DNA from 2 places in the Bradyrhizobium australafricanum genome. Region 2 is predicted to be linked to the other one. Evidence: riboswitches for the same ligand, from Rfam matches in the RefSeq annotation. Region 2 holds a riboswitch; the other holds the start of a gene.

Evidence for each region. Region 2 has a riboswitch for glycine ahead of J6525_RS35895 (D-amino acid dehydrogenase). Riboswitches for the same ligand answer to the same signal wherever they lie in the genome.
Region 1: linked by a shared signal. The riboswitch ahead of gcvT (glycine cleavage system aminomethyltransferase GcvT) and the one ahead of J6525_RS35895 (D-amino acid dehydrogenase) in region 2 are both predicted to bind glycine.

Annotation. Positions count from the first base shown of each region.
Region 1 is NZ_JAGKJL010000039.1:65,271-70,673, reverse strand. Features, by position in the region: gene gcvP (aminomethyl-transferring glycine dehydrogenase) at 1-97, opposite strand, end outside; gene gcvH (glycine cleavage system protein GcvH) at 254-619, opposite strand; gene gcvT (glycine cleavage system aminomethyltransferase GcvT) at 640-1,785, opposite strand; glycine riboswitch at 1,927-2,014, opposite strand; gene alaS (alanine--tRNA ligase) at 2,216-4,888, shown strand; gene J6525_RS29615 (cyclic nucleotide-gated ion channel) at 4,900-5,403, shown strand, end outside.
Region 2 is NZ_JAGKJL010000058.1:33,493-38,895, reverse strand. Features, by position in the region: gene J6525_RS35910 (ABC transporter ATP-binding protein) at 1-244, opposite strand, end outside; gene J6525_RS35905 (ABC transporter permease) at 386-1,273, opposite strand; gene J6525_RS35900 (ABC transporter permease) at 1,277-2,218, opposite strand; gene J6525_RS35895 (D-amino acid dehydrogenase) at 2,379-3,737, opposite strand; glycine riboswitch at 3,803-3,917, opposite strand; glycine riboswitch at 3,921-4,027, opposite strand; gene J6525_RS35890 (M20/M25/M40 family metallo-hydrolase) at 4,119-5,249, opposite strand.

The DNA.
Region 1 (5,403 bases), on a different contig from region 2:
TCTCCAGCATCGCGTTGACGTCGCGCGGCGATGGTCCGATGTGGCGGCGGACGAAATCGGTGGCGGCTTCATTGATCGGCTTGAAGGGCGCGTTCATGACGTGGTCCTCGTTATCAGCCGTCATACCCCGCGAAAGCGGGGTATCCAGTACGCCGGGACATCAGTGATTAAGCCGAATGGCCGCGGCGTACTGGGTCGCCCGGTCAAGCCGGGCGATGACAGTGGGGGTGTGGTCGCAATCTGCTTCATTCTCTCAGGCGGTGTGCGCGGCGTAGGCGGCCTCGTCCATCAGGCCGCCGAGCTCGCCCTTGTCGGCAATCTTCAGCTTGAAGAACCAGGCCTTGCCGCCGGCGTCCGAATTGACCAGCGCGGGCTCGGCGGCGAGCGCGTCGTTGACCTCGACCACCTCGCCGCTGATCGGTGCGTAGACGTCGGAGGCGGCCTTGACGGATTCGACCACGGCGGCGGCTTCGGCCTTCTTCAGGCTGCGACCGACCTTGGGCAGTTCGACGAACACGACGTCGCCGAGCTGCGACTGCGCATAGTCGGTGATCCCGATCGTGGCGACGTCACCCTCGATGCGGAGCCATTCGTGGTCGGACGTGTACAGCGTCGTCATGGGGATCGATCCTTTGGCGTTTAGCGTTTGTAGGTATTGGGGACGAAGGGCGTAGCGGCGACTTTCAGCGGCAGCCGCTGGCCGCGCACTTCGGCGAAAACGATGGTGCCGACGGCGGAAAGGGCGGTAGGCAGATAGCCCATCGCGACCGGCGCATTAAGGCTCGGGCCGAAGCCGCCCGAGGTCACCTTGCCGATCTGCTCGGTCGAGCTGGCATCGGCGAACAGTGCGGCGCCTTCGCGCACCGGTGCGCGGCCGTCGGGCTTCAGGCCGACCCGCCGGCGCGCGGCGCCATCGGTGAATTGCGCGAGAATCTTGTCGGCGCCGGGGAAGCCGCCGGCGCGGGCGCCGCCGCTGCGGCGAACCTTCTGCACCGACCATTCCAGCGCGCTTTCGACCGGCGTCGTCGTGGTGTCGATGTCATGGCCATAAAGGCACAGCCCGGCTTCGAGCCGCAGGCTGTCGCGCGCGCCGAGTCCGATCGGCAGCACGTCGGGATTGTCGAGCAGCGCGGTGACCAGGGCTTCCACCTTGTCTGCGGGCACGGAAATCTCAAAGCCGTCCTCGCCGGTATAGCCGGAGCGCGAGACGAAGCAGTCGACGTCGCCGACGCGGCGCGGACCGGCGTCCATGAATTTCATCGAGCTGACGTCTGCGCAAAATTTCGCCAGCGCCGATTCGGCTTTCGGGCCCTGCAGCGCGATCAGCGCGCGGTCGGCCAGCGAGACGATCTCGCAGGCGTCGGAGAGATTCGCACGCAGATGCGCCTCGTCCTCGGCCTTGCAGGCGGCGTTGACCACGAGGAACAGGTGATCGCCGAAATTCGCCACCATCAGGTCGTCGAGCAGGCCGCCGTCATTGTTGGTGAATTGGGCGTAGCGCTGCCGTCCCGGCGCGATGCCGACGATGTCTTGCGGCACCAGTTTTTCCAGCGCGCGCGCGGCATCCGCGACCTTGCCGGATTTGGCCTTCAGCACGAGCTGGCCCATGTGCGACACATCGAACAGGCCGGCTTCCTTGCGGGTGTGCAGGTGCTCCTTCAGCACGCCGGCCGCGTATTGCACCGGCATGTCGTAGCCGGCGAACGGCACCATCTTGGCGCCGCGCGCAAGGTGCAACGCGTGCAGCGGGGTCTGTTTCAGCGGGGAGGTTTCGCGCGCAAGCATCACAGGGCCCTCGCGGTTCCCGCCGGGGACCTATTTCCCCTTGAGAAACCTGCAGAAAGCCCCATCTGTCGCTGTGCCTGAGAGTATTATCCCGTCGGCGGACGCATCGGGGCGAACCCCAGCGTCTCTTTCCAGATGTCAGACGTCACGCGGTCCTTTTGCCTGAGAGTTTCCGGGGCGGTTGCTCCTTCGGCGCCGGCGGTAAGCCGGTCTCTCCCGACGTGACTAGGTATAGGTAGGTAGAAAACACGGCGCCACCAAGACTGTCAACGCAGCTGCAGCAACTATCCAATGGGCTTTGTGCTGCCGCGGCAAGCCCATGATCCGCCTGCACAGTTTCTGGACACCGCAGCTAGCAATGTCTAAAAGCGTTCGGCCGGAAAATGACGCCTTTTTGCGGCTGGCCGGCCCCTTTTCCGATTGGATGAACATGAGCAGCGTCAACGACATCAGGTCGACATTTCTGAACTTCTTCAAGGAGAACGGGCACGAGATCGTGGCCTCGTCGCCGCTGGTTCCGCGCAACGACCCGACCTTGATGTTCACCAATGCCGGCATGGTGCAGTTCAAGAACGTCTTCACCGGCGTCGAGAAGCGCGGCTATCAGCGTGCCACGACGTCGCAGAAGTGTGTGCGCGCCGGCGGCAAGCATAACGACCTCGACAATGTCGGCTACACCGCGCGCCATCTCACCTTCTTCGAGATGCTCGGCAACTTCTCGTTCGGCGATTACTTCAAGGAGCGCGCGGTCGAGCTCGCCTGGAATCTGATCACGAAGGATTTCGGGCTGAAGAAGGACAAGCTGCTGGTCACCGTCTACCACACCGACGACGAGGCGGCCGGCTACTGGAAGAAGATCGCGGGCTTCTCGGACGACCGCATCATCCGCATCCCGACCTCGGACAATTTCTGGGCGATGGGCGATACCGGTCCGTGCGGTCCGTGCTCCGAAATCTTCATCGACCGCGGCGAGCACATCTGGGGCGGACCTCCGGGCAGCCCGGAGGAGGATGGTGATCGCTTCCTCGAATTCTGGAACCTGGTGTTCATGCAGTACGAGCAGGTGACGAAGGAGGAGCGCGTAGCGCTGCCGCGTCCCTCGATCGACACCGGCATGGGGCTCGAGCGCATGGCCTGCATCCTGCAGGGCGTCGAGAGCGTGTTCGAGACCGATCTGTTCCGCAATCTGATCGATGCCGCCGCGTCTACCCTCGGGCACGGTCCGAACGAGCAGAACGTTGGGTCGTATCGGGTGATCGCGGACCATCTGCGCTCGTCGGCGTTCCTGATCACCGACGGCGTGCTGCCGTCGAACGAGGGCCGCGGTTATGTGCTGCGCCGGATCATGCGCCGCGCGATGCGCCATGCACAGCTCTTGGGCGCGAGCGAGCCGCTGATGCATCGCCTGGTCTGGGCGCTCGTCCGCGAGATGGGTCAGGCCTATCCGGATCTGGTCCGTGCGGAGAAGCTGATCGAGGAGACGCTGCGGCTGGAGGAGACGCGCTTCCGCAAGACGCTGGCGCGCGGCCTGTCGATCCTCGACGAGAAGAGCGCCGGCCTCAAGAAGGGCGACATGTTCGACGGCGACACCGCGTTCACGCTGTACGACACCTACGGCTTCCCGCTCGATCTGACGCAGGACGCGCTGAAGTCGCGCGGCATCAACGTCGACCAGGCGTCGTTCACCGACGCGATGGAGCGGCAGCGCGTGAAGGCGCGTGCCTCCTGGGCAGGTTCGGGCGAGGCGGCGAGCGAGGCGATCTGGTTCCCGCTGCGCGAGAAGCTCGGCGCGACCGAATTCCTCGGCTACGAAACCGAGAGCGCGGAAGGCGCGGTGACGGCGCTGATCAAGGACGGCGCCGAGGTCGAGAGCCTGAAGGCCGGCGAGAGCGGCGCGATCGTGCTGAACCAGACCCCGTTCTACGGCGAGTCCGGCGGCCAGGTCGGCGACACCGGCGTGCTGACCGGCGAGGGCGTCAAGTTCCGCGTCACCGACACGCAGAAGAAGGCCGGCGATCTGTTCGTGCATCTCGGCACGGTGGAGCAGGGCACGCTCGGCGTCGGCACCACATTGCAGCTCAAGGTCGATCACACCAGGCGCTCGTCGATCCGCGCCAACCATTCGGCGACGCATCTGCTGCACGAGGCGCTGCGCCAGGTGCTCGGCGATCACATCGCGCAGCGCGGCTCGCTGGTCACGCCGGACCGGCTGCGCTTCGACTTCGTGCATCCGAAGCAGATCACGCCGGAAGAGCTCGCCCGGATCGAGGACATCGCCAACGACGTCGTGCTGGAGAATGACGAGGTCACCACCCGGGTCATGGGCGTCGACGATGCCCGCGAGGCCGGCGCCCGCGCGCTGTTCGGCGAGAAGTACGGCGACGAGGTCCGCGTCGTGTCGATGGGCAAGGGCGCCCGCGATCACGGCCAGAACGCGCTTGGCTGGTCGGTCGAGCTCTGCGGCGGCACCCATGTCCGCCGCACCGGTGACATCGGCATGATCTCGGTGACCAGCGAGGGCGCGGTGGCGTCCGGCGTGCGCCGCATCGAGGCGCTGACCGGGCATCACGCGCGCAAGCACGCCAACGACACCATCGCGCTGGCCAAGACCGCGGCGCTGGAGCTGCGCACCACGATCGACGACGTGCCGGCGCGCATCGCCGCGCTGATGGAAGAGCGCAAGAAGCTCGAGCGCGATTTGTCCGACGCCCGCAAGAAGCTCGCGATGGGCGGCGGCGGTGCGTCGAACGGCGCCGCCTCGGCCGTTCGCGAGGTCGGCAATGTCAAGCTGCTGGCGCGCGCGGTCGAGGGCGTCGAGACCAAGGATCTCAAGAGTCTCGTCGACGACGGCAAGAAGCAAATCGGCTCGGGCGTGGTCGCGATCGTCGGCGTCACCGAGGACGGCAAGGCCGGCATCGTGGTCGGCGTCACCGCCGATCTGACCGCGCGGTTCAACGCGGTCGAGCTCGTGCGCAAGGGCTCCGAGGTGCTCGGCGGCAAGGGCGGCGGCGGCCGGCCCGACATGGCGCAGGCCGGCGGGCCCGACGGCGCCAAGGCCGACGCCGCGCTGTCGGCGATCGAGCAAGCGATGGCCGGCGCCTGACGGAGAGGCTGATCGTGGCGACGGCTCCGCTCAAGCCCACGATCGGCGATCCCGGGCTGCGCGACCGTCTCTACGAGCTGCTTGAACGCGATGATCTGCCGCATTCGGGCGGCTTGCGGTTTGCCCGGGTCATCGTCGCCATCATCGCCGTCGATGTGCTGGCGGCGATCCTTGCCTCCGTGCCCGAGATCGACGCGCAGTTCGGCTGGCTGCTGACGACCATCGAGATCGCGGCGGTCATCGCCTTCGCGCTGGAATATGCCGCGCGGCTCTGGAGCGTGGTCGGCCACTCGCTGCGCGACGTGACGCCGGCGCGGGCGCGGCTGGAATACGCCTTCTCGGCGCTCGGCGTGATCGACCTGCTGGCCTTCCTGCCATCGGCCGTCGCGCTTGCGATCGGCGACAAGACCGCGCTGGTGCTGTTCGGCATGCTGCCGTTCCTCAAGCTGGTGCGCTACTCGACCGCGATGCGCTCGCTGCTGGCGGCGCTACATGCCGAGCGGCGCACGCTGTTC
Region 2 (5,403 bases):
TGGCGGTGAGCAGTTCCTCGCCGACCAGTTTGACGCTGCCGCCGGACGGCACCAGCGTGCCCTTCTGCTGCAGGCCCATCACGGTGAGCGATGTCACCGACTTGCCCGAGCCGCTTTCGCCGACCAGGCACAGCGTCTCGCCTTCACGTACCTGCAGCGAGAGGTCGTCGATGATGCGATGCGCATCCGCCTTGCGGCCGAGGCCGACGACGAGATTGCTGATGTCGAGGACGACGTTGGTCATGTCAGGGTCTCTTGGAGCTGCGAAGGAATTTACCCACTGTCATTCCGAGATGGTGCGCCAGCACCAGACCCGGAATCTCGAGATTCCGGGTTCGATGCTTCGCATCGCCCCGGAATGACGGCTTCAGAAGGGCTGAAGCCGTCACTTGCCCTCACGCTGCTTCATGCGTGGATCGAGCGCGTCGCGCGCGGCGTCGCCGATCAGGTTGACGCTGAGAATGGCGATCGAGAGCAACAGCCCCGGCCAGAAGATCAGCGACGGCTTGACCTGGAAGTAGGCGCGGCCCTCGGCCATGATGTTGCCCCAGGTCGGCGTTTCCGGCGAGATGCCGGCGCCGAGGAACGACAGGATCGCCTCGGTCAGGATCGCGGACGCGCAGACATAGGTGCCTTGCACGATCAGCGGCGCGATCGTGTTCGGCATCAAATGCCGCCACATGATCTTCGGCAGGCTGGTGCCGAGCGAGATCGCGGCCTCGACATAGGGTTCCTCGCGTGCGGTCAGCACCACCGAGCGCACCAGTCGCGCCACGCGCGGGATCTCGGGGATGGTGATCGCGACCATCACGGTCCAGATGCTGGCACCCGACAGCGACACCACGGCGATCGCGAGCAGGATGGCGGGGATCGCCATCAAGCCGTCCATCACGCGCATCAGCACCGCATCGACCCAGCGGAAGAAGCCGGCGACGAGGCCGATCAGAAGGCCGATGGCGATCGAGCAGACGGCGGCGCCGAGCCCGATCACCAGCGAGATCCGTGCGCCAAAGATGATGCGCGACAACAGGTCGCGGCCATAGGCGTCGGTGCCGAGCAGATATTGCGCGCTCGACGGCTTCAGCCGCTGCGACGGCGTCAGCAGCAGAGGATCGTGCGGCGCAAGCAGCGGCGCGAAGATCGCCATCAGGATGATGAGGGCGAGGCTGATCGTCGCAACCGCGATGATCGGCGTCGACGTCAGGAAGCCGAACTTGACGCGGAACGGCCGGGTGACGGGAAGCGTGGATTCGGGAAGGGTTTCGATCGCCATTGCTCAGTACCGGATACGAGGATCGAGCAGGGTGTAGGCGAGGTCGATCAACAGATTGACCGCGACGTAGATACCCGACGTCAACAGGATCATCGCCTGGATCACCGGATAGTCGCGCGCCAGCACCGCATCGACGGTGAGGCGGCCGATGCCGGGCAGGTTGAACACGCTTTCGGTGACGACGACGCCGGAGATCAGCAGCGCGAAGCCGGAGCCGATCACCGTGATGACCGGCACGGCCGCGTTGCGCAGCGCATGGCGCAGCAGCACGCCGGTCTCGCCGATGCCCTTGGCCCGCGCCGTGCGCACGTAATCCTCGCCGAGCACATCGAGCATCGAGGCCCGCGTCATGCGTGCGATCAGCGCGACATAGATGAAGGAGAGCGTGCAGGTCGGCAGGATGAGGCGCTGGAAGAACGGACCGAAGCCGGCCGAGATGCTCTTGAAGCCCTGTACCGGAACCCAGCGCAGATCAATCGCAAAGATCTGGATCAGCACGTAGCCGATCACGAACACCGGCACCGAGAAGCCGAGCACCGAGAGCCCCATCACGAAGCGGTCGATCCAGGTGCCGTGCTTCCACGCCGCGATCACGCCGAGCGGCACCGCCACCAGGATCGAGAGGATGATGGTAGCTAGCGCGACCGAGATCGAGGGCTCGAGGCGCGGGACGATCATTTCGAGGATCGGCTTGTTCGAGATCAGGGAAACGCCGAGGTCGCCGTGCAGCAGCTTGGCGATCCAGGTGTAGAACTGGATGTAGATCGGCTCGTTCAGACCAAGCGAGGTCCGAATGCGTTCGAGCTGTTCGGGCGTCGCGTTGTCGCCGGCGAGGATGGCGGCCGGGTCGCCCGGCGTCAGCCGCAGCAACAGGAACACGAACAGAGCCACCACGCCCATCACGGGAATGGCGGCGAGGATGCGGCGAAGCAGATATCCGAGCAAATTTGATCCGTTGGGTTGTGGTCGATGAAGTCCCCAGCGGGACCGTTGCACACCAGACCGTAGCACAGATGGTAGCAGACTCACGGTAGAACTTGAGCAAGTCCCATGCCATCGGTGCTGCGGATTTTGCGGTGCAGCTAATCAGTCCTGTTGGCCGCGATTATTCCTCCGGTGAAGTTCGAAGCAGTCCACTGGAAGGTGGATTGATTTCAGCTTTGCGCGCGTTGGCAGGCACGTCGAGCCCGGCACCGAACGACGGCGCCATCGGCGGCGTATCGAGGTCGCGCCAATCGTCGATCGCCTGGGCCACCATCTGCGCCGTCGCCGCCGACAGCGTCCAGCCGAGATGACCGTGGCCCGTGTTGTAGAACACGCCCGGAATCCGTCCGGCGCGAACCACCGGCATCATGTTCGGCATCATCGGGCGCAAGCCCGCCCATGGCACGACTTTCGACGTATCGATCTCCGGGAAATGATGCCGCACCCAGTCCACCAGCGGTTGAATGCGATCGGCGCGAATGTCGCGGTTGAAGCCGTTGAACTCGGCAGTGCCGGCGACGCGGAAGCGGTCGGCGCCAAGCCGGCTGGTGACGATCTTCGCAGCTTCATCGAGCAGGCTGACGGTTGGGGCGGCATTCCGGCTTTGCGGCGCATCGAGCTGCACCGTGATCGAATAGCCCTTCACCGGATAGACATTGACGCGATCGTTGAGCAGGCTGGCGAAGTGGCGGCTCGCCACGCCGGCGCAAATCACGATCCCGTCCGCCTGCAGCTGCTGGCGTGTCGGGACCGCAGCATCATGTGAAGCAGCTTCGTTCCAGCCGATGCGGAAGCCGTCATCGCCGCGTGCGATGGTGTCGACGTCGGCTTCATGGACGAAGCTCGCGCCACGGCGGATGCAGGCGTCGGCAAGCCCACGCGTGAATTTGTGGATATCGCCGGTCGCGTCCGACGGCGTGAAGAAGCCGCCATAGCAGGTTGTCTGCAGCGCGGGTTCGATGACGCGGATTTCGTCCGGGGTCACCGGCCGGCGGTCGAGCCCGCCTTGCTGCAGCAGCGTGTTGACCTTGAGGCCGGCTTCGAAGCCGGCCCTGTCGTGATAGACGTGCAGGATGCCGCGGCGTTCGAGATCGAAGGCGATGTTCTCGCGCTCTGCGATCGAGAACAGATGCTTGCGCGCTTCGATGGCGAGCTTCGTGGTCTCGATGGTGTTGCCGCGATAGCGCGTGATGTGGCCTACGAACTCGCCGATCCAGGAATATTTGTGCCAGCTCGGCTTCGGGTTCATCAGCAGCGGCGCGTCGCTTCTCAGCATCCAGCGCAGCCCCTTGAGGATGGTCGCGGCGCTGTTCCACACCTCGGCATTGCTGGCGGAGAGTTGTCCGCCATTGGCGAACGAGGTTTCCATCGCGGCGTAGCGATGCCTGTCGAGGACAGTCACCTTGTAGCCGCGTTCAAGCAGGGCATAGGCCGTCGTTACGCCGGTGATGCCGGCGCCGATGATCGCGATGTGTGGCATGATAGTTGTCAGGCTCCCGTGGGTTAGAGTCGCCGAACCACCGGTGAAACCGGCATCGGCGCCCCATCTGTCACGGTACCTGAGAGCTTGATCCGCATCGGGCCGGGGCCTGAAGCGAACTATCCCCTTCGGTGGACGTCATGGCCCTCGATGTGCGGCCATGTTCGTCTCTCTCCAGATCGTCCTGACGATACAGTCCTTTTGCCTGAGAGTTTCCGGGGCGGTTGCTCCGTCGGCGCCGAAGGCAACAACACGATTGTTGTCGCTTCGATCTCTCCCGCATCGTCGCGTTGGACGGCCGGACCGTAGGCGAAGCCTCAAAAATGGACAAGGCTAAATTTCGATCCGGCAGTGCCAACGTGTTGTGCAGTGCAATCGATGTCAGTCCAGCGTCGCCAGCAGTGCCGCCATCAGGCGGCCGCGCTCGGCGAGGCTGTCGACCTCGATGTGCTCGTTGAGCGTATGTGCATCGGCGCCGCGAACGCCGAGGCCGTCGAGCGTGGGGATGCCCATCGCGCCGGTGAAGTTGCCGTCCGAGCCGCCGCCGGCGCTGCCGTGCGGCAGATCGAGACCCATCGCTGCCGCAAGGCCTTTTGCCTTTTCATACAGCGCCATGGTGCCCGCATCCGGCTCCCACACCGGGCGCGTAACGCCGCGCGTCACCTTGAAGGTCACGTCGTTGGTGGTGCCCGACAATGCCAGCATGCGCTCGACGCCACGGTCGAGATCGGCCTGGCGCTTGGCCATGCTGAGCGCTTCGCCGGTGCAGGTCGTCGCGACGCAATTGACCCACTGGCCGCCATGCACGATGCCGACCGAGAAGGTGCAGTCCTCGGTGGTCATGCCGTCGATGGCGATGATCTGCCGCGCCATCTCGCGGATCGCGGAGCGGCCGGAAGACAGCGTTGCGCCGGCGTGGCTGGGCTTGCCGGTGGCTTCCAGATTGAAGCGCGCGATCGCGTAGCGGCCGGTGACGACGCCGTTGTTCGGACGGCCGGGCTCCGGCACCAGCACATATTTGTTGCGCGCGGCTTCCGCCTCGATGATGTCGCGCGTCGACGGCGTGCCGACCTCTTCGTCGGGGGTGAACAGCACGGTGATCGGCAGCGGAGTCGTAAAGGAGGCGCGCGCCAATTGCCTGATCGCCTCGATCGACAAATAGTTGCCGCCCTTCATGTCGAAGATGCCCGGCCCGAAGCACTTGTTGCCTTCGCGCCGCCACTTCAGCTTCTCGATGGTGCCGACGGGGTGAACGGTGTCCAGATGGCCGGCGATCAGGATGCCGGGCTGGCCTTGTTTCGGATGGGGAAAACGGGCGCGGACGCAGCCCGCGAAGCCCTGGCGTCCGGCGATGCGCTCGATCGTCGCACCCATGATCGCCATCTCGCGGGCGGCGAGATCGAGCATGCGTTCGACCGCGGCGGCGTCCCAGGTCGGGCTTTCGCATTCCACCCAGCTGCGCAGGCCCTGCAGCATCGTTTCGGAATCAAAGGGGAGATTGGCGGGGTTCATCGTTGTTCTCTCTTGTTGTTCTGACGGCGCCGGCATCGCGCGCGCGTTACGAAAATCTCAGCCGACGATTTTGTAAAGCCAAAATCTGGCGCGCGGCCTCATTCGTTTGTGTACGTCCGATGCGACCTGAAACCGATTGACGCGCTTGGCGCTT